3 regions of the Streptomyces sp. NPDC030165 genome follow, and region 2 is predicted to be linked to each of the others. Evidence: riboswitches for the same ligand, from Rfam matches in the RefSeq annotation. Region 2 holds a riboswitch; each other region holds the start of a gene.
The links. A riboswitch is a leader RNA that binds a small molecule or an ion and turns the genes downstream of it on or off. The one in region 2 is predicted to bind cyclic di-AMP.

Region 1 (7,199 bases), on a different contig from region 2:
CGTCCTCGGCGACGGCGGGCGCGGCGCGGTGCACGCGGCCGGGCTCGCCGGGGACCCGGACGTGGTCGTCACCGCCACCCTGTCGAAGTCGCTCGGCAGTCAGGGAGGCGCGGTCCTGGGCCCGGCCCGGGTCATCGAGCACCTGGTCAACACCGCGCGGACGTTCATCTTCGACACCGGCCTCGCCCCCGCCGCCGCCGGCGGCGCCCGTACGGCGCTGCGCCTGCTGCGCCGCGAGCCGGAACGCGCCGGCCGGGTCCGCGCGGTGGCCGCGGACCTGCACCAGCGGCTCAGCGCCGCCGGGCTGGCGGTCGTCCGTCCGGACGCCGCGGTGGTCTCCGTACGGGCGCCCTCGCCGGAGCAGGCCGTCCGGTGGGCAGCGGACTGCCGGGACGCGGGCCTCGTGGTCGGCTGCTTCCGGCCGCCGTCCGTACCGGACGGAGTCTCTCGGCTGCGCCTGACCGCCCGCGCGGACCTGACTCCCCGGCAGGCGAGGGAAGCGGTACGGACCGTTGTACGGACGGCGCCGGGCGCCTGTTAGGGCCGGGTGCCGGAGAAGTTCCGTACGCCCTGCCGCTGTACGGCCGTACGGATCGTCCGGCCTGTCCGGATCATCCGGTCCGGACGGCTCATCCGACCTTCGCGAAACGGCTGTCGGTCAGCCCGTCGACGAAGGACTGCCAGGCCGATGTGGTGAACAGCAGGGCCGGTCCCGCGGTGTTCTTCGAGTCGCGCACCGCGAGCAGGCCGGAGCTGATGCGCGCCGTCTCGACGCAGTTGTTCATGCCGGTGCTGCGGCTGCTGCGCCGCCACCGCGCACCGTGCAGCGCGGCGCGGACGGGATCGTGCCCAGGCAGGAGTGACATGGATGCCTCCTCAGGTGCCGGCGCCGGCCCACGAGGCGGCGGCGATCCGGGCGATGAATTGCGCTGACTTCTCGCATGAGAGGGCGCGCCCCCGCAGCGTGTCGAACGCATCGCTGTACGCCCTGAGGTCTGTCTTCTGCTCCAAGTAGAGGCTACTCGTCAAATGGTCGAGAACAACCACATCCAAGTCAGAAGTGAGCGGAAATGAGAAGATAACGAAAGGACCGGTGATGCCGATGTGCACACCGGAAGCGAAGGGCAGCACCTGTAGTCGCACATGCGGCAATTGCCCCACGTCCAGAATGTGCCGCAACTGCGCCGCCATGACGCCGGGCCGACCGACCTCCCGGCGGAGCACCGCTTCGTCCAGCACCGCGCACAACTCCAGCGGCCGCTCGCCCCGCAGCACCTCCTGGCGGGCGATACGCACCTCCACCAGTTCCTCGACCTGCTTCGACGGCAGGTCCGACAGCGTGGCGCGGGTCACCGCCCGCGCGTAGTCCGGCGTCTGCAGCAGCCCCGGCACCACCGTCGTCTCCAGTGTGCGCGCCCGGGACGCCTCGTACTCCAGGCTGATGAAGTCCCGGTACTCCGGCGGCAGCAGGTCGCGGTACGTGTGCCACCAGCCGTGCCGCCCACTGCCGCCGCCCTGCGGGCCGTCACCGCACAGCGCCGCCAGCAGCGCGCGCAGTTCCGCGTCGCGCACGCCGTACGCGTCCAGCAGCAGTTCCACATCGGCCGGCCGGACGCCGCTGCGCCCGGTCTCGATGCGGCTGACCTTGGACTGGTGCCATCCGACCAGGCGGGCCGCCTCACCGCTGGTGAATCCGGCCAGCGTCCGCTGGCGCCGTAATTCCGCTCCGAGCTTGCGGCGGCGCACCGCGGGCCCGTACCGCATACCCGTCCTCCCTTTCCTTCCACGGGGTGCGCCGCGGGTGCGCCCGTCCCCTGATGGCCGGTTCCGGTCCGTCAGTGTGCCGCGCAAATACGTTCTCGCGTAGCAGAGTTCACCGCTTCGGGCGACAGATATATGCACTTCTTGGTGGATGACGCGCCACAGCCGCAGCATGAGTGGCAGGCTGACGCACAGCAGCAGTCCGAGGCCGGAGCCGAAGGGGCCGGAAAGGGCCCGGGAGGCCGGATGCGATGGCGGCTTCCTTCGGCGGCGGGCCGGAGTAGAGCCTCGGGTGGGAAAGGGACGGCGTCGCGATGGCAGACCATCAGGAATCCTCACTCACTCTGCCCAGCGCACCGGCATCGGTCGCGGAGGCCCGCAGGTACGTCACGGGCGTACTGGCCGAATGGGGCCTTCCGGACGGGACGGAGACGGCCGACACCGTACGGCTGATCGTCTCCGAACTCGCCACCAACGCCGTGCAGCACACATTCGGCCGGTCACCGGCGTTCACCGTCGACGTCCGGCTGGACCGCGACGAACGGCTGCGGATCGGCGTCACCGACGACCATCCGCGCTGGCCGAAACGGCTGCCGGCCGCCGTGCAGCAGGACAACGGGCGGGGCATGGTGATCATCCGTTTCCTCACCGCCGAGTCCGGCGGGCAGGTGACGGTCGAGCCCACCGCGTCCGGGGGCAAGACCGTCTGGATCAGCCTGCCGTGGAAGCTGTTCCTGCCGTAGCGGGTCGTTCGGGCGAAGCGGTTCTCGAAGGGCCGGTCGCGGAAAGGGCGGTCCCGGAAGGAGGCGGTTCGGACAGGGCAGGCCACGTCAGCGGCAGGATTCCGGGCTCCGGGAGGCCCGCTCAGGGCTTGGTGAGGAAGCGCGGCTTGCGGCGGCGGCCCGTACTGCACGCGCAGCCCGCACCACTGTCCCGTACCTGCCGGTAGGTGGGACTGGTCTCGCGGCCGCAGCGGGAACAGCGGCACGGCCACGGCTCGTACGCGCCGGGACAGGGGACCAGAGGCGTCAGCCCGGCGGCGTACATGACGCGTTCGGCGACGGTGGCCGGACCGGGTGCGCCCACCGGGGCGGCCGGGGCGCCCGTAGGGGCCACGGGGCTCGCGGGGGCCACCGGGCCCACAGGCACGGAAGCCGCAGGCAGTACGGGAGTGGCCGAGCCCCCGGAGTCTGCCCGGTCCCCAGGAACCGCCGGCCCCCCGGCAACGGCCGGTCCCGCAGGAGCCACCGAACCCCCGCCTGTCCCGGTACCAAGGTCCCCCGGATGCCACTGATGCAGGCAGGAGGCGCACCACCACAACAGTTCACCGGCGCCGTAGACCCCCTCGTCCTCCCACAGCACGTCCGTGCTGCCGCAGGCCGGGCAGGGGGTGGCGGGGGAGCGGCGGCGCAGAAGTCCGCGCAGGTTCACGAGTCGGTCCTGGTGTGCGTGTGCTGGGGCAGGTGTCCGTGCATGGGTCTCCTCACGTGCTAAGGAGACTCCATCGGTTCACCGTCGCCAAAGCAAGGACGACCAGGTCACAAAAGATTTCGACGGCACGATGCCCCGTGCGGGCCCCGGGAAGACCGCACGCACGGTGCCGGGCGCTCAGGACGACGAGTCGCGCGCGGACGGCTTGATGTGCCCGTTCAGATACCCCAGTACGCGGGGCAGCAGCGCCCACAGCCCGGCGCACGTCACCAGCGTCACCGAGCCCGCCACCACTCCCGCCCCGCGCCCCAGTACGACGTCGACGACCAGCAGTACGGCACCGGCCAGCGCCAGCGCGAGCACCGCCATACCGGCCGCGGTCAGCCGCGCGGAAACCTCCACGATCAGCCCCTTCGCGCGCCGCCGGAACAGCACCCGGTGCACCGCGGCAGGCGCGGTGAGCAGCAGCGTCGCCAGTACGGCCAGCAGCAACGTGCCCACGTAGAAACCGCGTTGCGTGGTGTCCAGGGACACGAAGCGCGGGGTGAACGCCAGCGTCAGCAGGAAGGCGAACAGGATCTGCACGCCGGTCTGCAGGACGCGCAGTTCCTGGAGCAGTTCGCCGAAGTTGCGGTCGTAACGCTCCAGAGGCGTCTCGTTGCGGTCCGCGCACGCGGTGTGGTGGGCGGAACCGGGTGACTGGTGCGGCTCGGGTGCATCGGTGATTCCCGGCAGTTCGGAGTGTCCGGGCAGTTCATTCCGGTCGTCGTCGGTGATGGGGGCCATTGCGTGCGGGTATCCGCCGATGCGTTGATCACTCCTCGGACGCGCGCGGGTGCGGGAGTCCGCACCCGCGTACGCACGGGAGGACCGGCGCGATCGGCGGATCACCACACCGGCGGACCGGGCGGTCAGCGCACCCGCCCGTACGAAACGCTGCGCGACCAGATGCGTTCCAGGCGCACCACGGAGCCGGGTTTGGGCGCGTGCCAGATCTTGCCGTTCCCCGCGTAGATGCCCACGTGGTAGATGCCGCGGCGGGAGTGGAAGAAGACCAGGTCGCCGAGGCGGCGCGAGGACGCGGACAGGTGCCGGGTGCGGTTGTACTGGGCCGCCGCGGTACGGGGCAGCCGCTTCCCGGCGCGTTTGAACGAGTACAGCGTCAGTCCTGAGCAGTCGAAACGGTAGGGCCCGCTGGCTCCGTACTTGTAGGGCGCCCCCTTCTTGGAGGCGGCGATCCGCAGTGCTGAGGCCGAGGTCGACGCGGCTTGGGCGTCCTCGGTGGCTCCTGGTACGACCAGTGTTCCGCCGGCTGTGGCGAGGGCGATGAAGGAGATCACTCCGGCTCGCGCCAGCAGGGGGGAAGTGGTGGTACGCGCGGTCATGCGCAACCCTTCGTCAGCCGCCTGCGAAGGAGTACCTGTCGGGTTCGGGCAGGCGAAGATGCCCGGTCGCCGTAACGACTTCACCCCAAGGGGCCGTCCGGCCGTGGTGGCCGGCGGTCCCGTCGTGCTCGGGTCCTCCGCTCCTGCCGGTCCAGGCGCATCGACCAGACATCCGGTACGGCGGCAGGATTGGGCGTCCGTCCGGACCGCCCCACCGCTGTGGCGGGGGCTTGTCGTCGAAGCGATCGTTGCGCACCTCGCGCCCGGATTCCGAGCAGAAACGGTTGTATGTGAGTTTGGTCACGTCTGCGCCGTTCGGGTGGACGGCCGGCGTTCCGTGGGGAATCCGCGACGGGTGAGGACCCGCGCACCAGCCCCGGAACGTGATGTTCCGGTCGAGACGTACATACGTCGCGCAAGCCGTGTGGCGCGGCACGCGGCCTTCCGGCTACGCCGTTGGGGCGAGCCCGATCGGGCTTCGTGTCGGCATACGGGTGGGTCCTTGCGATGCTGTAGCACCTCCTGGCCGCCTCTGTCACCCTCCGTCTGGGGTGTGCCGCGCGGGGCGGGTGGGTTCTTGTGTGCCAGAGGGGTGAGGGGAGGGCGTCCGACCCCCGTCCGGACGCCCTCCCGGCCGCCGTGGCGGCGTCGTGGTGGTCGCGCGCTCGTGACGCGGCCCTCTCCCGTCGGGAGGAGGCGCGGTCTGCCGTATCGGGTCAACTGTGTGGCGGAGGTACGGCGATCAGCCGCGCGCGGCGCTCACCGTCCAGTACGCGCAGGGCCTGCGCCAGCGTCCCCGCGTGCAGTTCGCTCTCGCCGCGGTCGTGCATCAGCGCCAACGCGTCCCGCAGGGCGGTGGACTTGCCGACCAGGGCCTGTGCGGCGCGCAGCCCGCCGTACGTGTCCGTGCCCCGGGCCGGGTTGATGCGGCCCAGCAGGTCCAGGACCGCGAGGTAGCTGTCGATGACCTCGGCCTCGGCGCGCGTCAGCGCGGGCAGTGGCGGCAGTTCGGGTGGCAGCATCCCGGGCTCACCTCGCGCCGGTCGCGGCGGGGCGCTGCTTGCGGCTGCGGGTGAGCCCGTCGATGAGGCCGTACGCCACGGCGGCCTCGGAGTCGAAGACCTTGTCGCGTTCGAGGTCTTCGGAGATCCGCTCGGCGGTCTGGCCGGTGTGCCGTACGAGCAGTTCCTCCAGGAATGCGCGGGTGCGCAGCAGTTCGTCCGCCTGGATCCGGAGATCGTCGGCCTGTCCCTGGACCGGCTCGCTGAACGAGGGCTGGTGGATGAGGACGCGGGCGCCCGGCAGGGCGAGGCGCTTGCCGGGTGTGCCGGCCGCCAGCAGCACCGCCGCCGCCGAGGCGGCCTGGCCCAGGCAGACCGTCTCGATGTCGCAGCCCACGAACTGCATCGTGTCGTAGATCGCGGACATCGCGGTGAACGAGCCGCCGGGGGAGTTGATGTAGAGCGAGATGTCCCGGTCGGGCGCGTCGTGGTCCAGGTGCATGAGCTGGGCGATCACGTCGTTGGCCGTGGTGTCGTCGACCGGGGTGCCGAGGAAGATGATCCGCTCGCTGAGCAGCTTGGAGTACGGGTCCATGGTGCGGGCCCCGTAGGTGGTGCGTTCGGTGAACTCCGGGAGGACGTACCGGGCCTGGGGGCCGTTCATGGGGAGCTCCTCTTCCCTGAGCGTCTGTAAAAAATGTACAGGACGTACGTATGGCTAGATAGGAGCACGGTCCGCTGGAGGAAGGCAATGCCTCTGGTGGGTGAAGTGCCGGACGCTCGCTGACAGCGAAAACCTCATGAGGCGTCAGGGCCATTGCGGACGCGACGGGCTGACTGCCCGTTCGCTCGCGCCTTCAGGGGCGCGTCCGCCTCCGGAGCGCAATGGCCGCTGTACGCCTGTGACCACTGCGAAGGACATCCGATGCCCGACTCGTGCCGCCTCGCGCCCCTGTTGCCCGGAATCGCCGACGACCGCCACGCGCTCCGGGAAGCGCTGCTCCTCCTGGCCTTCCAGCGACTCGTCCAGTACAGCGGCCCGGAGACGGTACGGGTGACCACGGTCGATGCCGCCGCCTGCCGGGACACCGCCACCGTGCTGCACAGCCTGTATCGCACCGCCCTGCTGGGCGCGCCGTGGCCGCTTCCCGGGAGCGACCTCGCCGCCCTGCGCAACTTCGCTGCTGCGCACGTGCAGGCCGTCGCGCGCCGGGACGCGGTGGAAGCGGCGGGCAGTGAACGCGCACTGTGGAGCGTCTTCGTGCACGCCTGCCGCAACCGGCCCCTGTACGACGCCGTCACACAGCTCGCCCGTGGGTGACCGGCAGCGCGCCCTGCACTGTACGGACGAGTACTGGCAGCGCGCGCTGCAAGGCGCAGACGAGCACTGGAGGCGCGCGAGCGGCACGACCGCCCTCTGATCCGGCAGCCGCCGGAGCGGTCGACGAGCGGACCGGTGCGGTGCGCTCCGGCTGTCGTCTCCCCAATGCGTACCGAAGGAGTGCATGGGCGCCGTCGGGGTCATATACCCGTGTGGTGGGGGCGGGGCGAAGGGAGCGGGAGAGTGGGCGACACGGAGAGCGTCCCGCTGCGTGTGATCGTCACCCGGGTCGTCGGCACC
Region 2 (7,199 bases):
GGTCGTCGAGCAGCCGGTCGATGTCGGCGCCGGCGGCGGCCTCCTCGATGTCCTCGTACTCGGGCACCCGGCCCGGATCGGCGGCGTCCCGGCGCCATTTCGCGTACCGCACCGCCTGGGCGAGCGACCTGACGGCGCGCTCGGCGGCGGGGAAGGCCGGTATCAAGGGGGCGGCCGGGGAGCCGGTGGGCATGCTGCCGTCGGACGGGCCGGATGTGCCCGGCGTGCCGGGCGGGGGCGTGGCGGGCTCCTGCGGGGCCTTGGAGGTGGCGCCGGGGGCCACGGGGCCCCCGGGGCGGGCCGGGGCGCCGTGGGAGGGCGGCGGGGCGTTGTGGGACGGCTGCGAGGCGTCGTCGTAGGACTGCGAGGTGCGGTGTGGCGGCTGCGGACCTCCGCCGTACGGCTGTGAGCCGTCGTCGTACGGCCGCGGGGCGTCACCGGACGGCGGCGGGGCCGCCAGCGAGTCGGCGAGGGCGTCCATGGCGAGGTGCACGACGGTGACCGGCTTGGCGGGCGCGGCGGACGATGTCGCTTCGCGCAGCGCGGCGGCGAGGTCGGCGCCCTCGCCCGGGGATGCCACACCCTCCTCCCCCACCCAGGGGATGGCCGTGACGACGACGGCGTCGCACAGCCCGTTGGCCAAAGCCGCGGCCAGCGCCGTACGGAAGTCCTCCGGGGTGGCCGCGGCGGCGAGGACGTGCGGCCGCAGCGGGCGCAGCCCCTCGGTCAGGCAGGCGTCGTACGTCAGCAGGGCGAGGGACTCGGAATTGCCGAGGATGGCGACGCGCGGGCCGTTCGGCAGCGGCTGGGATGCGAGCAGCAGGCCGGCGTCGATCAGCTCGGTGACCGTGTCGACCCGGATCACGCCGGCCTGGCGCATCAGGGCGGAGACCGTGCTGTCGGGGATGCGGACCGTGGGGACGGTGTGGCCGAGCGGCGCGGTGCCGGTGTGGCGGGCGCCCTTGGCGACGACGACGGGCTTGACGGCGGCCGTACGGCGGGCGAGCCGCATGAACTTGCGCGGGTCGCCGATGGACTCCAGGTACAGGATCGCGACGTCGGTGGCCGGGTCGTCGTACCAGTACTGGAGGAGGTCGTTGCCGGAGAGGTCGGCGCGGTTGCCGGCCGACAGGAAGGTGGAGATGCCGGCGATCGAGCCGTCCCCGGGGCCGCGCCGGTGCAGGCCGCTGAGCAGGGCGATGCCGATCGCGCCGGACTGCGTGAACAGGCCGATGCGCCCGGCGCCGGGCATCTGCGGAGCGAGGGAGGCGTTCAAGCGGACGTCCGGCGCGGTGTTGATCAGGCCGAAGGCGTTCGGTCCGATGAGCCGCATGCCGTACGAGCGGGCCTGGCGCAGCAGGGCGCGCTGCCGCTCCCGCCCTTCGGGGCCGGACTCGGCGTACCCGGAGGAGAGGATCACCAGGCCGCGCACGCCGTGCGCACCGCAGTCGCGGACCACGTCGGGGACCTGGGCGGCGGGGACGGCGAGCACCGCGAGGTCCACCGGCTCGGGGATCTCGGGCACCGAGCGGTGGCCGGGCACGCCCTCCGGGTCGAGGCGGGTGCCGCCCTCGGGGAAGGCGTGGTTGACCGCGTACACCTGGCCCGGATAGCCGGAGTCGAGGAGGTTGCGCAGGACGGAGCGGCCGACGCCGCCGGGGGCGCGGCCGGCGCCGATGACGGCGATCGAGCCGGGCGCCAGCAGGCGCTGCACGGAGCGGGCCTCGGCGCGCTGCTCGCGGCCGCGCATGACGGCCATGGACTGCTCGGTGGGCTCCAGGTCGAACTCCAGACGCACCACGCCGTCTTCGAAAGTGCGCTGCTGGGTGTACCCGGCGTCCGTGAAGACTTTGATCATCTTGGTATTGGCGGGCAGCACCTCGGCCGCGAACCGGCGGATGCCGCGCTCCCGGGCGACCGCTGCGACGTGCTCCAGGAGCGCGGAGGCCACCCCGCGGCCCTGGTGGGCGTCCTGGACGAGGAAGGCGACCTCGGCCTGGTCGGCGCCGGGCTCCTTGGCCGGGCGGCCGCGGTCGTCGATGCGGTCGTAGCGGACCGTGGCGATGAACTCGCCGCCCACGGTGGCGGCCAGGCCGACCCGGTCGACGTAGTCGTGGTGGGTGAAGCGGTGCACGTCGCGGTCGGACAGGCGCGGGTAGGGCGCGAAGAAGCGGTAGTACTTCGACTCGTCCGAGACCTGTTCGTAGAACGAGATCAGGCGCTGGGCGTCGTCGGGGGTGATGGGGCGGATGCGCGCGGTGCCGCCGTCGCGCAGCACGACATCGGCTTCCCAGTGGGCCGGGTAGACGCTGTCCGACGGGCTCTGCATGGGGGACAGCGTACGGTCCGCCACCGACAACCGGCTCGGTGTGCACGGCCGTGGGAGGCCGGGCAGGCTGGGACGTGGCGATGGACGTGGCGACGGGTCCCGGATGACGGACGGTCCGGCCGTGCGCCCGTGACCTGCCGGTAGCGTGCCGACGACCCGCGACGGGCACCGCCGCGGGCTGCCGGAGCACTCCCGGCGACATGAGACACTGGTCTAGACAACCTCAACGACTTGAAGGGCAACACCATGGCTGAGCGCCGCGTCAATGTCGGTTGGGCCGAGGGTCTGCACGCCCGCCCCGCCTCGATCTTCGTCCGTGCGGCCACCGCCGCCGGGGTTCCCGTGACGATCGCCAAGGCCGACGGCAACCCGGTCAACGCGGCCTCCATGCTGGCCGTGCTGGGCCTGGGCGCCCAGGGTGGCGAGGAGATCGTGCTGGCCTCCGACGCCGAGGGCGCCGACGCCGCGCTCGACCGCCTCGCGAAGCTGGTCGCCGAGGGCCTTGAGGAGCTCCCGGAGACCGTCTGAACCGCTGAGCGGGTCACAGTGTTCGCGGCTCCGCCGCGGTAGCCGGGGTTCCGGCTACCGGGCGGGGCCGTTCTTCGTCGGCCGTCGCGTACGCCCTGACAGGGCGGAGGCTGCACCGCCACAGGATGGAGACCGCACCGCCGCGCCACGCAGCTTTCCCGCACGTGTCGCGCAGCTTCACCGACCGCGCCGCCCGCGCGAAATCGGGCAGGCCCGGCCGGAGAATTCCGTACGCCACAACGCGGGGACGCACAATTCCCGGGCCACTCCCCGCTAATTCCGGGCCGCTTTCCCACCCGCCCCATTTTGGAGGTCCGGGAGAGACCGCATACCGCTTGTATACGGCCCCCCTGTTAATTCCGCTCGCGCGCCGTGTTTACGGTCTGTTTCGGATTCCTCACGGCCGGCCCGGGAACCACGGGGCGCAGCCGGTACGCCGGGCGCGAGCGCTCGATGTGCGCCGCCATCAGCGCGCGGGCCCGCTCGGCGTCCCCGCGGCTCACCGCGTCCAGCACCGCCCCGTGCTCCTCCCAGGAGCGCTCGTCGCGGGCCGGGAGGTCGACCGCGTACATCCAGTCGATCTTGCGCCGCAGCTGGGTGAGGAGCGCTGCCATGCTGGCGCTGCCGGCCGCCTGGGCGAGCGTCTCGTGGAACCAGCCGTCGAGTTGGCGCAGCTCGGCGCGGTGGCCGTGCCGGGCGCGCTCACGGCCCAGCCGTACGACGCCGCGCAGCACCTTGAGGTGCGCCGCGGTGCGGCGGGCGGCGGCCCGCGCGGCGCCCAGCGGCTCCAGCAGCCCCCGCATGTCCAGGACGTCGGCCGCCTCGCGCTCGGTCGGCTCGGCCACGCAGGCGCCCGCGTGGTGCCGGATGGTCACGAAGCCCTCGGACTGCAGCGTACGCAGCGCCTCGCGCACGGGAACGCGGGAGACGCCGTAACGGCCGGCCAGCAGCTCCTCGATCAGCCGGCTGCCCGGCGGGAGAACGCCGGATACGATCTCGTCGCGGATCGCCGTGCACACCACATGCGCGGAAATGGGGCCTCGCATCGCCTGTGCCTCCGCCGTAATCCCGTGGGAACATCCGGAAATGCCACCGGGCGGCGGCATTCGACGTGACTCTATTCGACGGTAAGGCGTTGTCCGGTGGCCACGGCGAATTCATGGATATATTTTGGCCAGGAACGCGCGGGGCGGCATACGGGCAGGACCGTCCGCCGGGACCGGGCCCGGATTCGCGGACCCGCACACGCAGACGCCCCGGCCACGCGGGCCGGGGCGCCGTACGGGGGACGGGTGTGCGTCAGACGTTCACGCCGTGCGAGCGCAGGTAGGCGACCGGGTCGATGTCCGAGCCGTACTCCGCGGAGGTACGGGCCTCGAAGTGCAGGTGCGGCCCGGTGGTGTTGCCGGTGTTGCCCGACAGGGCGATCTGCTGGCCCGGGGTGACGGTCTGGCCGACCGAGACGCTGATGGACGACAGGTGGCCGTACTGGGTGTAGGTGCCGTCGTTCATCTTGATGACGACGTTGTTGCCGTACGCGCCGCCCCAGCCTGCCTCGACGACGGTGCCCGAGCCGACGGCGTGGACGGTGGTCCCGGAGGCGGCGTGGAAGTCGACGCCGGTGTGGCTGCCGGAGGACCACAGACCGCTGGAGGCCTTGTAGCTGGTGGACACGTAGGAGCCGTCGACGGGGGCGACGTACATCAGCAGGCGCTTGCGCTCGGCCTCGCGGGCGGCGCGCTCCTTGGCCTCGCGCTCCTTCTTCGCCTCGGCCTCGGCCTGGCGCTTGGCCTCCTCGGCCTGCTTGCGCGCCTCGGCCTCGGCCCTGGCCTGCGCGGCGGCGGCCTCGGCGGCCTCCTGCTGCGCGTCGGCCTGTGCCTCGATCTGCTCGGCGAGCTCGTCACCGAGGACGACGGCCTGGTGGAGGCCGGTGTCGTGGGTGCTCGCGTCGTCCGGGTTGCCGGCCGCCAGTGCCGGGGAGGCGACGGAGGCGATGACGCCGGACGCGGCGAGCGTGGCTATGCCGGCGAGGTTACGGGTCGTCCGCGCGCTGCGGCTCGGACCACGGTGCTTCCCGGTGGCACGGGTGAACGCCATGAGCTGGCTGTGTCCTTTCCTTCCCTCTCGCCTACCGGGTTAGCTGACGGGTTCGGAGCAGGAAGGTCTCCTACGGACGCCTCCGGGAAGGCGTCCGATTCACCCCAAGGAACGGGCCCCTCCCGCGTCGAAGTCGGCGACAGGAGGGTGGGTCCCCGGCTCCCCTGGCTCGCGCCGTACGGGGACTCGGCGATGACTGTCCGTGCCGCGGTTGCGGCGGTCATCCGCAGACAGCCGGATCGACGCTAAACGGGGCAACTTTCGATCGGCAAACAGAACCCCGGTTTTGTGCCGTACGCCACACGGGCACCGCGCAACCACCCACAACAATTGGGACATAAAGAAGACCCAGTGGCGCCTGCGCGCCACTGGATCCCTTATGTGACCGCTCGTCACTCACGCGGGTCACAGCACGCGGGTCACAGGCCGTCGGGCCGCGGGACGGCCGCCGACGGCCGCCCCGCGCCCGGTGAAGTCCCGTCAGCCCTTGACGACCGTCACCTCGCCGATGCCGAGCGCCTTGACGGGCTCCTCGATCTCGGCGGCGTCGCCCACCAGGACCGTCACCAGCCGGTCGCCCGGGAAGGCGTTGACGACCGCGGCGGTCGCCTCGACCGTGCCGGTGCGCGCCAGCCGCTCGTACAGCCGGGCCTGGTAGTCGTCCGGGAGCTGCTGCTCGACCTGGTCGGCGAGGGTGCCCGCGACGGCCGCCGCGGTCTCGTACTTCAGCGGCGCGACCCCGACCAGGTTCTGTACGGCCACGTCGCGCTCGGCGTCGGTCAGGCCCTCCGCCGCGAGGGTGCGCAGCACCTTCCAGAGGTCCTCCAGCGCCGGACCGGTGGAGGCGGTGTCCACCGAACCGCTGATGGCGAGCATCGCGGCACCGTCGCCGTCGGCCGAGGAACGCAGCACCTGCCCGAAGGACCGCACCCCGTAGGTGTAGCCCTTCTCCTCGCGCAGCACCCGGTCCAGACGGGAGGTGAGGGTGCCGCCCAGGCAGTACGTGCCGAGCACCTGGGCGGGCCAGACACGGTCGTGCCGGTCGGCGCCGATCCGGCCGATCAGCAGCTGGGTCTGTACGGCGCCGGGGCGGTCGACGATCACGACGCGGCCGGTGTCGTCGGCGGTGATCGGGCTGGCCTTCACCGGTTCGGCGGGCGAGCCCGTCCAGGCGCCCAGGGTCTTGGCGAGGGCCGCGTCCAGGTCGATGCCGGTGAAGTCGCCGACGATGACGGCGGTGGCCGTGGCGGGGCGCACATGCGCCTCGTAGAAGGCACGTACGGCCGCCGCGTCGATACGGGAGACGGTCTCCTCGGTGCCCTGGCGCGGCCGCGACATCCGGGAGTCGGCCGGGAACAGCTCCTTCGAGAGGGCCATCGCGGCACGGCGCGCCGGGTTGGCGAGCTCGTGCGGGATCTCGTCGAGGCGGTTGCGCACCAGGCGCTCCACCTCGCTGTCGGGGAAGGCCGGGGCGCGCAGGGCGTCGGCCAGCAGGCCGAGCGCCTTGTCCAGCCGGGAGGCCGGGACCTCCAGGGAGACGCGGACGCCGGGGTGGTCGGCGTGCGAGTCCAGGGTGGCGCCGCAGCGCTCCAGCTCGGCGGCGAACTCCTCGGCGTCGTGCTTGTCGGTGCCCTCGGACAGGGCACGCGCCATGATCGTGGCGACCCCGTCCAGACCCACGGGCTCGGCCTCCAGGGGCGCGACGATGTCGATCTCGACGGCGACCACCTGCTGGCCGGGGCGGTGGCTGCGCAGGACCGTCAGGCCGTTGGGCAGCTGCCCGCGCTCGGGGGCCGGGAAGGCCCACGGCCTGGGGTCGCCGCCGGACGGCTGCGGGTGGAAGGTCATCGGGGTGCTGACGGCGTCGCTCACTGGGCCGCCTCCTCGTCGTTGTCCTCGGCGGCGGTCGGCTCGTACACGAGGACCGCGCGGTTGTCGGGGCGCAGCCGGGCCTGGGCGACCTCCTGCACCTCCTGCGGGGTGATGTCCAGGACGCGCTGCACGGCGGTCAGGGCGAGCTGCGGGTCGCCGAACAGGGCCGCGAACCGGCACAGTTCGTCGGCGCGGCCGGCGGCCGTGGCGAGCCGGTCCAGCCACTCGCGCTCCAGCTGGGCCTGCGCGCGCTCCATCTCCTCCGGGGTGGGCCCCTCGGCGGCGAAACGGGCCAGCTCCTCGTCGACGGCGCTCTCGATGGCGGGCACCTCGACGCCGCCGGAGGTCTTCACGTCCAGCCACCCGAGCGAGG
Region 3 (7,199 bases), on a different contig from region 2:
CTGCGGCGGCTGGCCGAGGAGACCTTCGTGGACTTCACGGCCGGGTCGGCGGCGCGCCGCCAGCGGGACGACGCGTTCCGGGCGGCGGGCCTGACGACCGAGGTGGCCTTCGAGGTGACCACCGTGGAGTTCCTGGCCAAGCTGGTACGGGCCGGGCTCGGCATCGGCATGGTGCCGCAGGCGTTCGCCACCGAACTGACCGGGCTGAGCGTGGTACGCGTCCCCGACGCCCCCGCCCGGGCCGAACGCGTCATCTGGAGCGCGCGGGGCCCTTCCCCGGCGGCCGCGGCCTTCCTGGACGCGCTGGGCGTGCACCCCTCCGAGCCGGACCCGGGCCCCGCCACCCGAGGGGCATGAGCCCCGCTTCCCGCCGTTGACCTGCGCTTTCACCTCCGTACCCGGCCTTCGGGCCGGTGCCGGGGCCCGCCCGCGCATCGTCCCCGCCGACCCGGGTACCCGGAGCGAATGACAGCAACGATCGCTTCGACCACACCGGCCCAGGACGGCACCGCCGTCCAGCAGGCCGTGGACCTCACGCGGGACATGGTCGTCGGCACCGGTCCGCTGATCGCCGGGATCGTCATCGTCGCGGGACTGATCCTCGCCGTGGTCTACGGCAGGCGCCGCCGGGACCGGGAGCCCGACCCGCCCGAGCCGGAGACCCAGCCGACCCCGCCCAAGGACCCGACCGGGTACGAGAGCGAACTGCGCGACCCGAACGAGGTGCCGCGCGGCGGCGACCACCGGCTGACCCCGCACGAACTGTCCGATTACGGCAACGCCCCCACCCGCCACGGCGACGACCAGGACCGGGAGCGCAAGCGCTGGCAGGACGGGCACAGCGGGTCCTTCGGCAGCGGTTAACGTCGAGGGGTGCGACCGCAGACCCCCTTCCCCTCCGACGAGCGGCCCGCCGACCCTTCAGGGGCCGGGCCCGCCTGCCCCGTGACCGGCCGCGGCCCGACGGCCGTCCCGCCCTGCCCCGAGCTGTTCACGTGGGAGTTCGCCTCCGACCCGTACCCGGCCTACGCCTGGCTGCGCGAGCACGCGCCGGTGCACCGTACGCGGCTGCCCAGCGGCGTCGAGGCCTGGCTGGTGACCCGGTACGCGGACGCCCGGCAGGCGCTCGCCGACACCCGGCTGTCGAAGAACCCGGTGCACCACAGCGAGGCCGCGCACGGCAAGGGCAAGGTCGGCATCCCCGGCGAGCGCGGCGCGAACCTGATGACGCACCTGCTCAACATCGACCCGCCGGACCACACGCGGCTGCGCCGGCTGGTCTCCAAGGCGTTCACCCCGCGCCGCATCGCCCGGTTCGCGCCGCGCGTACAGGAACTGACCGACGCGTTCATCGACTCCTTCGCGGAGCGCGGCGAGGCCGACCTGATCCACGAGTTCGCCTTCCCGCTGCCCATCCACGCCATCTGCGACCTGCTCGGCGTCCCGCGCGAGGACCAGGACGACTTCCGGGACTGGGCCGGGATGATGATCCGGCACGGCCAGGGGCCGCGCGGCGGCGTCGCCCGGTCGGTGAAGAAGATGCGCGGCTATCTCGCCGAGCTGATCCACCGCAAGCGCGAGACCCTCGGCGACGAGGGCGCCGACGACCTGATCTCCGGCCTGATCCGCGCCTCCGACCACGGCGAGCACCTGACCGAGAACGAGGCCGCAGCGATGGCCTTCATCCTGCTCTTCGCGGGCTTCGAGACCACCGTCAACCTCATCGGCAACGGCGTCTACCAGCTGCTGCGCCACCCCGCCCAGCGGGAACAGCTCCAGAAGGCGGCCGCCGCCGGGGACACGGAGCTGCTCGCCACCGGCGTGGAGGAGCTGCTGCGCTACGACGGCCCGGTCGAGCTGGCCACCTGGCGCTTCGCCACCCAGGACCTCACCATCGGCGGGCAGCGGATCGCCGAGGGCGACCCGGTCCTGGTCGTGCTGGCCGCCGCCGACCGGGACCCGGAGCGCTTCCCCGGCCCCGACGTCCTGGACCTGTCCCGCCGCGACAACCAGCACCTCGGCTACGGCCACGGCATCCACTACTGCCTGGGCGCGCCGCTGGCCCGCCTCGAAGGGCAGACCGCGATCGCCACCCTGCTGACCCGGCTGCCGGACCTGCGGCTGGGCGCGGAACCGGACGACCTGCGGTGGCGCGGCGGGCTGATCATGCGGGGGCTGCGGGCGCTGCCGGTGGAGTTCACGCCCGTACGGAAGTGACGCCGCGCCCGTACGGAAGCGGTGTACCGACCGTACACACGGGGCCTCGCGCCCGTACGGAAGTGACGTCACGTCAGGCCGTGACCTGCGCGTGATCTCCGCTACACCGGCTTGTGACGAGCGGGTGGCCCCGCTACTTTCATCCGTCTGAAAGGCCGGGGCGGGCGGCGCGGCAGGCGCAAGGGCCACGCAGCCGACGGTTCCGGCCTCTCGACGACAACTCAACCGCCGCTCGAAAGGCAACCGCATGCGCTCCGGGAACGGCCGTCACCGACGCCCCCGTCAGGCTCCGGCCATCTTCGTCACGGCGGGAGTCGCCGGCGGCGCCCTCGCCATGCCGCTGCTCGCCGCGAGCAGCGCCGACGCCGCCGACGCGGCCACCTGGGACCGCGTCGCGCAGTGCGAGAGCAGCGGGATGTGGAGCGCCAACAGCGGCAACGGCTTCTACGGCGGGCTCCAGCTGACCCAGGAGATGTGGGACCGCTACGGCGGCCCGGCGTACGCCTCGCGCCCCGATCTGGCCAGCCGCTCGCAGCAGATAGCCGTCGCCGAGTCGATCCTCGCCGCGCGCGGCCCCGACACGTGGCCGAGCTGCGCGGTGAACGCGGGGCTCAAGCAGGGCGGCAGCGGGCCGGACGTCGACCCGGGCAGCACGGCGACGCCGACCCCGGAGTTCTCCTCGCCGTCCCCCTCCTCTCCCGCCACCCCGCCGCCCTCCTCCAAACCGTCCGGGCCGTCCGGGACCCCGGAGCCCGGCGGTGCGCGCACTCCGGAGCCGGAGCCGTCGTCCACCGGCCCGGCCGGGACGCCGGAGCCGTCCCGCACGCCGGAGCCGTCCGGTGCGGGGCGTACGGAAGACCCGTCGCACCCGGCCGACCCGGGCACCCCGGGCGACGGCGCCTCCACGGGCCCCACCGCGCCCCCGTCACAGGGCAAGCACCGCGGGCAGCCCGAGGAGGAGCCCGGAGCGGGCGCAGGTACGGGCACGGACGCAGGTACGGGTACGGGTACCGGTTCAGGCTCCGGTGACGCGGGCCGGTCCGGCGGGGAACGCCCCTCGCGGGGCGGCGACGCGCACCGTACGGACCCGGGGTCGCCAGGTGACTACACCGTGCGGCCCGGTGACAACCTGTCAGCCATCGCGGAGGACCGCGGGGTCTCCGGGGGCTGGCCGGCGCTCTACGCGGCCAACAAAGGTGTCATCGGGGGCGATCCGGACCTTATCCACCCTGGTCAGCGCCTTGACCTGGCTCCTGAACAGGGATAGTTCGCGGTGGTTTGCCCGCTTTGGCGAAAGTGAGACATGGATCTCGTTCGGGGGCGTGGTGACCGTCCCGTCCGTTGTTTCCAAACCTGCGACGACCTGCGGAAATGTGATGATCCTGTGATGTCTGGGGGTCAACTGGCCTCAGATGTAGGGGTTTGAACCAGCGGGGTGTTCGTGTTTACCGTCTTCATCGCTCGCCAAAGCGGGCCCTTCGATCACACGCCGAATCCTGCCGGTGGTCGGAGGTCACTCGACGCGAGAGCGCCGAAGGCAGGAGCGGGGGACCCAAGGTAAGTGCCGGCCCCGCCCGCGGAAGCGGGTCCCGACCGGCTTGGGGTGAAGCCATGTGTGAAGCACACACGGCCGGGCAACTCACATGGCCCGAACCCGACAGCTCACCTCGCAGGCGTCGGTGAGGAACAACCATGCTGAACTCCAAGGGCAAGCACCGTCGTCCCTCCAAGGCCGTCCGCGTCGCCACCCTGGCGGGCGTCGCCGGTGCCGCCGTGGCCGTCCCGCTGATGGGCGCCACCTCCGCCTCCGCCGCGGGCAACAACTGGGACGCCGTCGCCCAGTGCGAGTCCGGTGGCAACTGGTCGATCAACACCGGCAACGGCTACTACGGCGGCCTGCAGTTCTCGAACTCCAGCTGGGCCGCCGCCGGCGGTACCCAGTACGCCCCGCGCGCCGACCAGGCCAGCAAGAGCCAGCAGATCGCCGCGGCCGAGCGCCTGCTCGCCATCCAGGGCCCGGGCGCCTGGACCTGCGCCGGCGGCCACCTCGGCCAGGGCAACGCGAACGCCAAGGCCGACGGCGGCTCGTCGCAGGGCAGCTCGCACAAGTCCTACAAGTCCAAGCGCTCCTACTCCGCCCCGCAGGGCACCTCGCGCTCCGAGGCCCGCAAGCAGGGCGAGGAGCTGGCCCGCAAGACCCCGGCCCCGACCCACAAGTCGACGCCGAAGTCGAACCCCGAGGGCAACTACACCGTCAAGTCCGGTGACACCCTCGCCAAGATCGCCGCTTCCCACGGCAAGAACTGGAAGTCGGTCTACGCGAACAACAAGTCCGTCATCGGCGGCAACCCCAACCTGATCTTCCCGGGCCAGAAGCTGGCCGTCTGAGCCGGCTGAAGCCCTGAGGGACCCCGGGTGACCGTGGCGCTCCGTACGTACGGCGGTACGTACGGGCCGCACGGCACCCCGGGGGCCGCTCGACCCGGGAATCCGCTCTTCCCGTGAGACCGCCCCGCCACGGCGCCTGTCCCCCGCACGCGCCGCGGCGGGGCTTCTCCATTTCCCCCGCCCGGCCCCGGGGGCCGGGCCGCCCCGTCCGCCGGGCCCGCCCGGCCGTACCCGCCCCGTCCGCCGACTTCCCCGTTCAGCGAACATTGCGCCCATACCTCCCCTGAACAGGGGCTTTGCGGGTGTATTCAGCCCAAGGGCCGGGCTGGCGGCGAGCGGAACCCCCCGAGGCCGTTAGGCTCGTGCTGCAGAACTCCAGACACCCATGAAGGAGACAACGTGCCGTCCATCGACGTCGTCGTAGCTCGCGAGATTCTCGACTCGCGAGGCAATCCCACGGTCGAGGTCGAGGTCGGCCTCGACGACGGCAGCACCGGCCGTGCCGCCGTCCCGTCCGGCGCCTCGACCGGCGCCTTCGAGGCCATCGAGCTGCGCGACGGTGACCCGGCGCGCTACCTGGGCAAGGGCGTGGAGAAGGCCGTCCTCGCGGTCATCGAGCAGATCGGCCCGGAGCTGGTCGGCTACGACGCCACCGAGCAGCGCCTGATCGACCAGGCCATGTTCGACCTGGACGCCACCGACAACAAGGGCTCGCTCGGCGCCAACGCCATCCTCGGCGTCTCCCTGGCCGTCGCGCACGCCGCCTCCGAGGCCAGCGACCTGCCGCTGTTCCGCTACCTGGGCGGCCCCAACGCCCACGTGCTGCCGGTCCCGATGATGAACATCCTGAACGGCGGCTCGCACGCCGACTCCAACGTGGACATCCAGGAGTTCATGATCGCCCCGATCGGCGCGGAGTCCTTCTCCGAGGCCCTGCGCTGGGGTGCCGAGGTCTACCACACTCTCAAGAAGGTCCTGAAGAACAAGGGCCTGGCCACCGGCCTGGGCGACGAGGGCGGCTTCGCCCCGAACCTGGGCTCCAACCGCGAGGCCCTGGACCTGATCCTCGAAGCGATCAAGGAAGCCGGTTACACCCCCGGCCAGGACATCGCGCTCGCGCTCGACGTCGCCGCCTCCGAGTTCTACAAGGACGGCGTCTACGAATTCGAGGGCCAGCAGCGCACCGCCGAGCAGATGACCTCGTACTACGAGGAGCTCGTCGCCGCCTACCCGCTGGTCTCCATCGAGGACCCGCTGTTCGAGGACGACTGGGCCGGCTGGAACGTCATCACCGAGCGCCTGGGCGCCAAGGTGCAGCTGGTCGGTGACGACCTGTTCGTCACCAACCCGGAGCGCCTGGCCCGCGGCATCGAGGAGAACTCGGCCAACGCCCTGCTGGTCAAGGTCAACCAGATCGGCTCGCTGACCGAGACCCTGGACGCCGTCGAGCTGGCCCAGCGCAACGGCTTCAAGTGCATGATGTCGCACCGCTCCGGCGAGACCGAGGACGTCACCATCGCCGACCTGGCCGTCGCCACCAACTGCGGTCAGATCAAGACCGGCGCCCCGGCCCGCTCCGAGCGCGTCGCCAAGTACAACCAGCTGCTGCGCATCGAGGAGATTCTCGACGACGCGGCGGTCTACGCGGGCCGCTCCGCCTTCCCGCGGTTCCGCTTCGCGGACTGACAAGCCCGGCAAGGGCTGATCCCCGGGGCCGCGAAAGGCCCCGGAAGCCGTGAATACCTACGTCCCCGGCGGCGGTCCCGTACCGTTGCCGGGGACGTACGTGCTGCGGGCCGCGCCGGCCCGGCCCGGTGACGAAGGGGAGGCGAGGTGTCCGCGGAACGGTTCTCCACCGCGACCCGGCTCAAGGCGCTCGGCGAACAGGCCGCCGCCCGCGTCCAGCGTTCCGGCCGCCCCCGGCGGGGCCGCCTGACCGGCCGCGCGGCGCTGCTCGCGCTGGTGCTGTGCTCCCTGGTCGTCGCCCTCGCGTACCCCACCCGGCAGTACATCTCCCAGCGCTCCGAGATCGCCGACCAGCGCCGCCAGGCGGAGCAGGCCGCGCGGCGCGCCGACGAACTGCGCGACGAGAAGGCCCGCTGGCAGGACCCGGAGTACGTACGGCAGCAGGCGCGGCAGCACCTGCACTACGTCCGGCCCGGCGAGACCGGCTTCATCGTCCAGGACGGCTCCGGTGCCGGAAAGCGGCGCACCGGCCAGGCCGCAGCGGAACGCCCCTGGTACGACAACATCTGGAACGGCCTGGACGCCGCCGACCAGTAGCCTGTCCGGGGCACGCGCCCGGCCACGCCCGCCGTACGGCCACCGTCCCCTTCACCACCGCCACGACCGAAAGCACCCACGTCCGTGTCTGAACACCTCATGCCCCCGCCGCAGACCGAGCGCACCGAGCCCACCGATGCGGACATCGCGGCCTTCAAGGAACAGCTCGGCCGCCCGCCGCGCGGCCTGCGCGCCATCGCGCACCGCTGCCCCTGCGGACAGCCGGACGTCGTCGAGACGGCCCCGCGCCTGGAGGACGGCACCCCCTTCCCCACGCTGTACTACCTCACCTGCCCGCGCGCCGCCTCCGC

Region 1: it holds a riboswitch for cyclic di-AMP, as region 2 does, so the genes downstream of both, ACZ4Z1_RS27440 (C40 family peptidase) here and ACZ4Z1_RS24440 (M23 family metallopeptidase) in region 2, are expected to answer to the same signal.
Region 3: it holds a riboswitch for cyclic di-AMP, as region 2 does, so the genes downstream of both, ACZ4Z1_RS03750 (transglycosylase family protein) here and ACZ4Z1_RS24440 (M23 family metallopeptidase) in region 2, are expected to answer to the same signal.

What each region holds. Positions count from the first base shown of each region.
Region 1 covers NZ_JBVIBD010000016.1:32,892-40,090, reverse strand. The annotation lists gene ACZ4Z1_RS27470 (8-amino-7-oxononanoate synthase) at 1-541, shown strand, start outside; gene ACZ4Z1_RS27465 (DUF397 domain-containing protein) at 630-866, opposite strand; gene ACZ4Z1_RS27460 (helix-turn-helix domain-containing protein) at 877-1,764, opposite strand; gene ACZ4Z1_RS27455 (ATP-binding protein) at 2,076-2,504, shown strand; gene ACZ4Z1_RS27450 (hypothetical protein) at 2,626-2,895, opposite strand; gene ACZ4Z1_RS27445 (DUF6328 family protein) at 3,370-3,978, opposite strand; gene ACZ4Z1_RS27440 (C40 family peptidase) at 4,104-4,577, opposite strand; cyclic di-AMP (ydaO/yuaA leader) riboswitch at 4,581-4,745, opposite strand; gene ACZ4Z1_RS27435 (hypothetical protein) at 5,294-5,599, opposite strand; gene ACZ4Z1_RS27430 (ATP-dependent Clp protease proteolytic subunit) at 5,607-6,242, opposite strand; gene ACZ4Z1_RS27425 (hypothetical protein) at 6,504-6,899, shown strand; gene ACZ4Z1_RS27420 (STAS domain-containing protein) at 7,143-7,199, shown strand, end outside.
Region 2 covers NZ_JBVIBD010000013.1:137,096-144,294, forward strand. The annotation lists gene ACZ4Z1_RS24425 (bifunctional acetate--CoA ligase family protein/GNAT family N-acetyltransferase) at 1-2,329, opposite strand, end outside; gene ACZ4Z1_RS24430 (HPr family phosphocarrier protein) at 2,576-2,857, shown strand; gene ACZ4Z1_RS24435 (GntR family transcriptional regulator) at 3,211-3,903, opposite strand; gene ACZ4Z1_RS24440 (M23 family metallopeptidase) at 4,157-4,954, opposite strand; cyclic di-AMP (ydaO/yuaA leader) riboswitch at 4,968-5,156, opposite strand; gene ACZ4Z1_RS24445 (M16 family metallopeptidase) at 5,435-6,802, opposite strand; gene ACZ4Z1_RS24450 (M16 family metallopeptidase) at 6,823-7,199, opposite strand, start outside.
Region 3 covers NZ_JBVIBD010000002.1:118,114-125,312, reverse strand. The annotation lists gene ACZ4Z1_RS03770 (LysR family transcriptional regulator) at 1-357, shown strand, start outside; gene ACZ4Z1_RS03765 (DUF6479 family protein) at 466-864, shown strand; gene ACZ4Z1_RS03760 (cytochrome P450 family protein) at 946-2,217, shown strand; gene ACZ4Z1_RS03755 (transglycosylase family protein) at 2,465-3,484, shown strand; cyclic di-AMP (ydaO/yuaA leader) riboswitch at 3,737-3,908, shown strand; gene ACZ4Z1_RS03750 (transglycosylase family protein) at 3,910-4,605, shown strand; gene eno (phosphopyruvate hydratase) at 5,005-6,291, shown strand; gene ACZ4Z1_RS03740 (FtsB family cell division protein) at 6,439-6,888, shown strand; gene ACZ4Z1_RS03735 (DUF501 domain-containing protein) at 6,988-7,199, shown strand, end outside.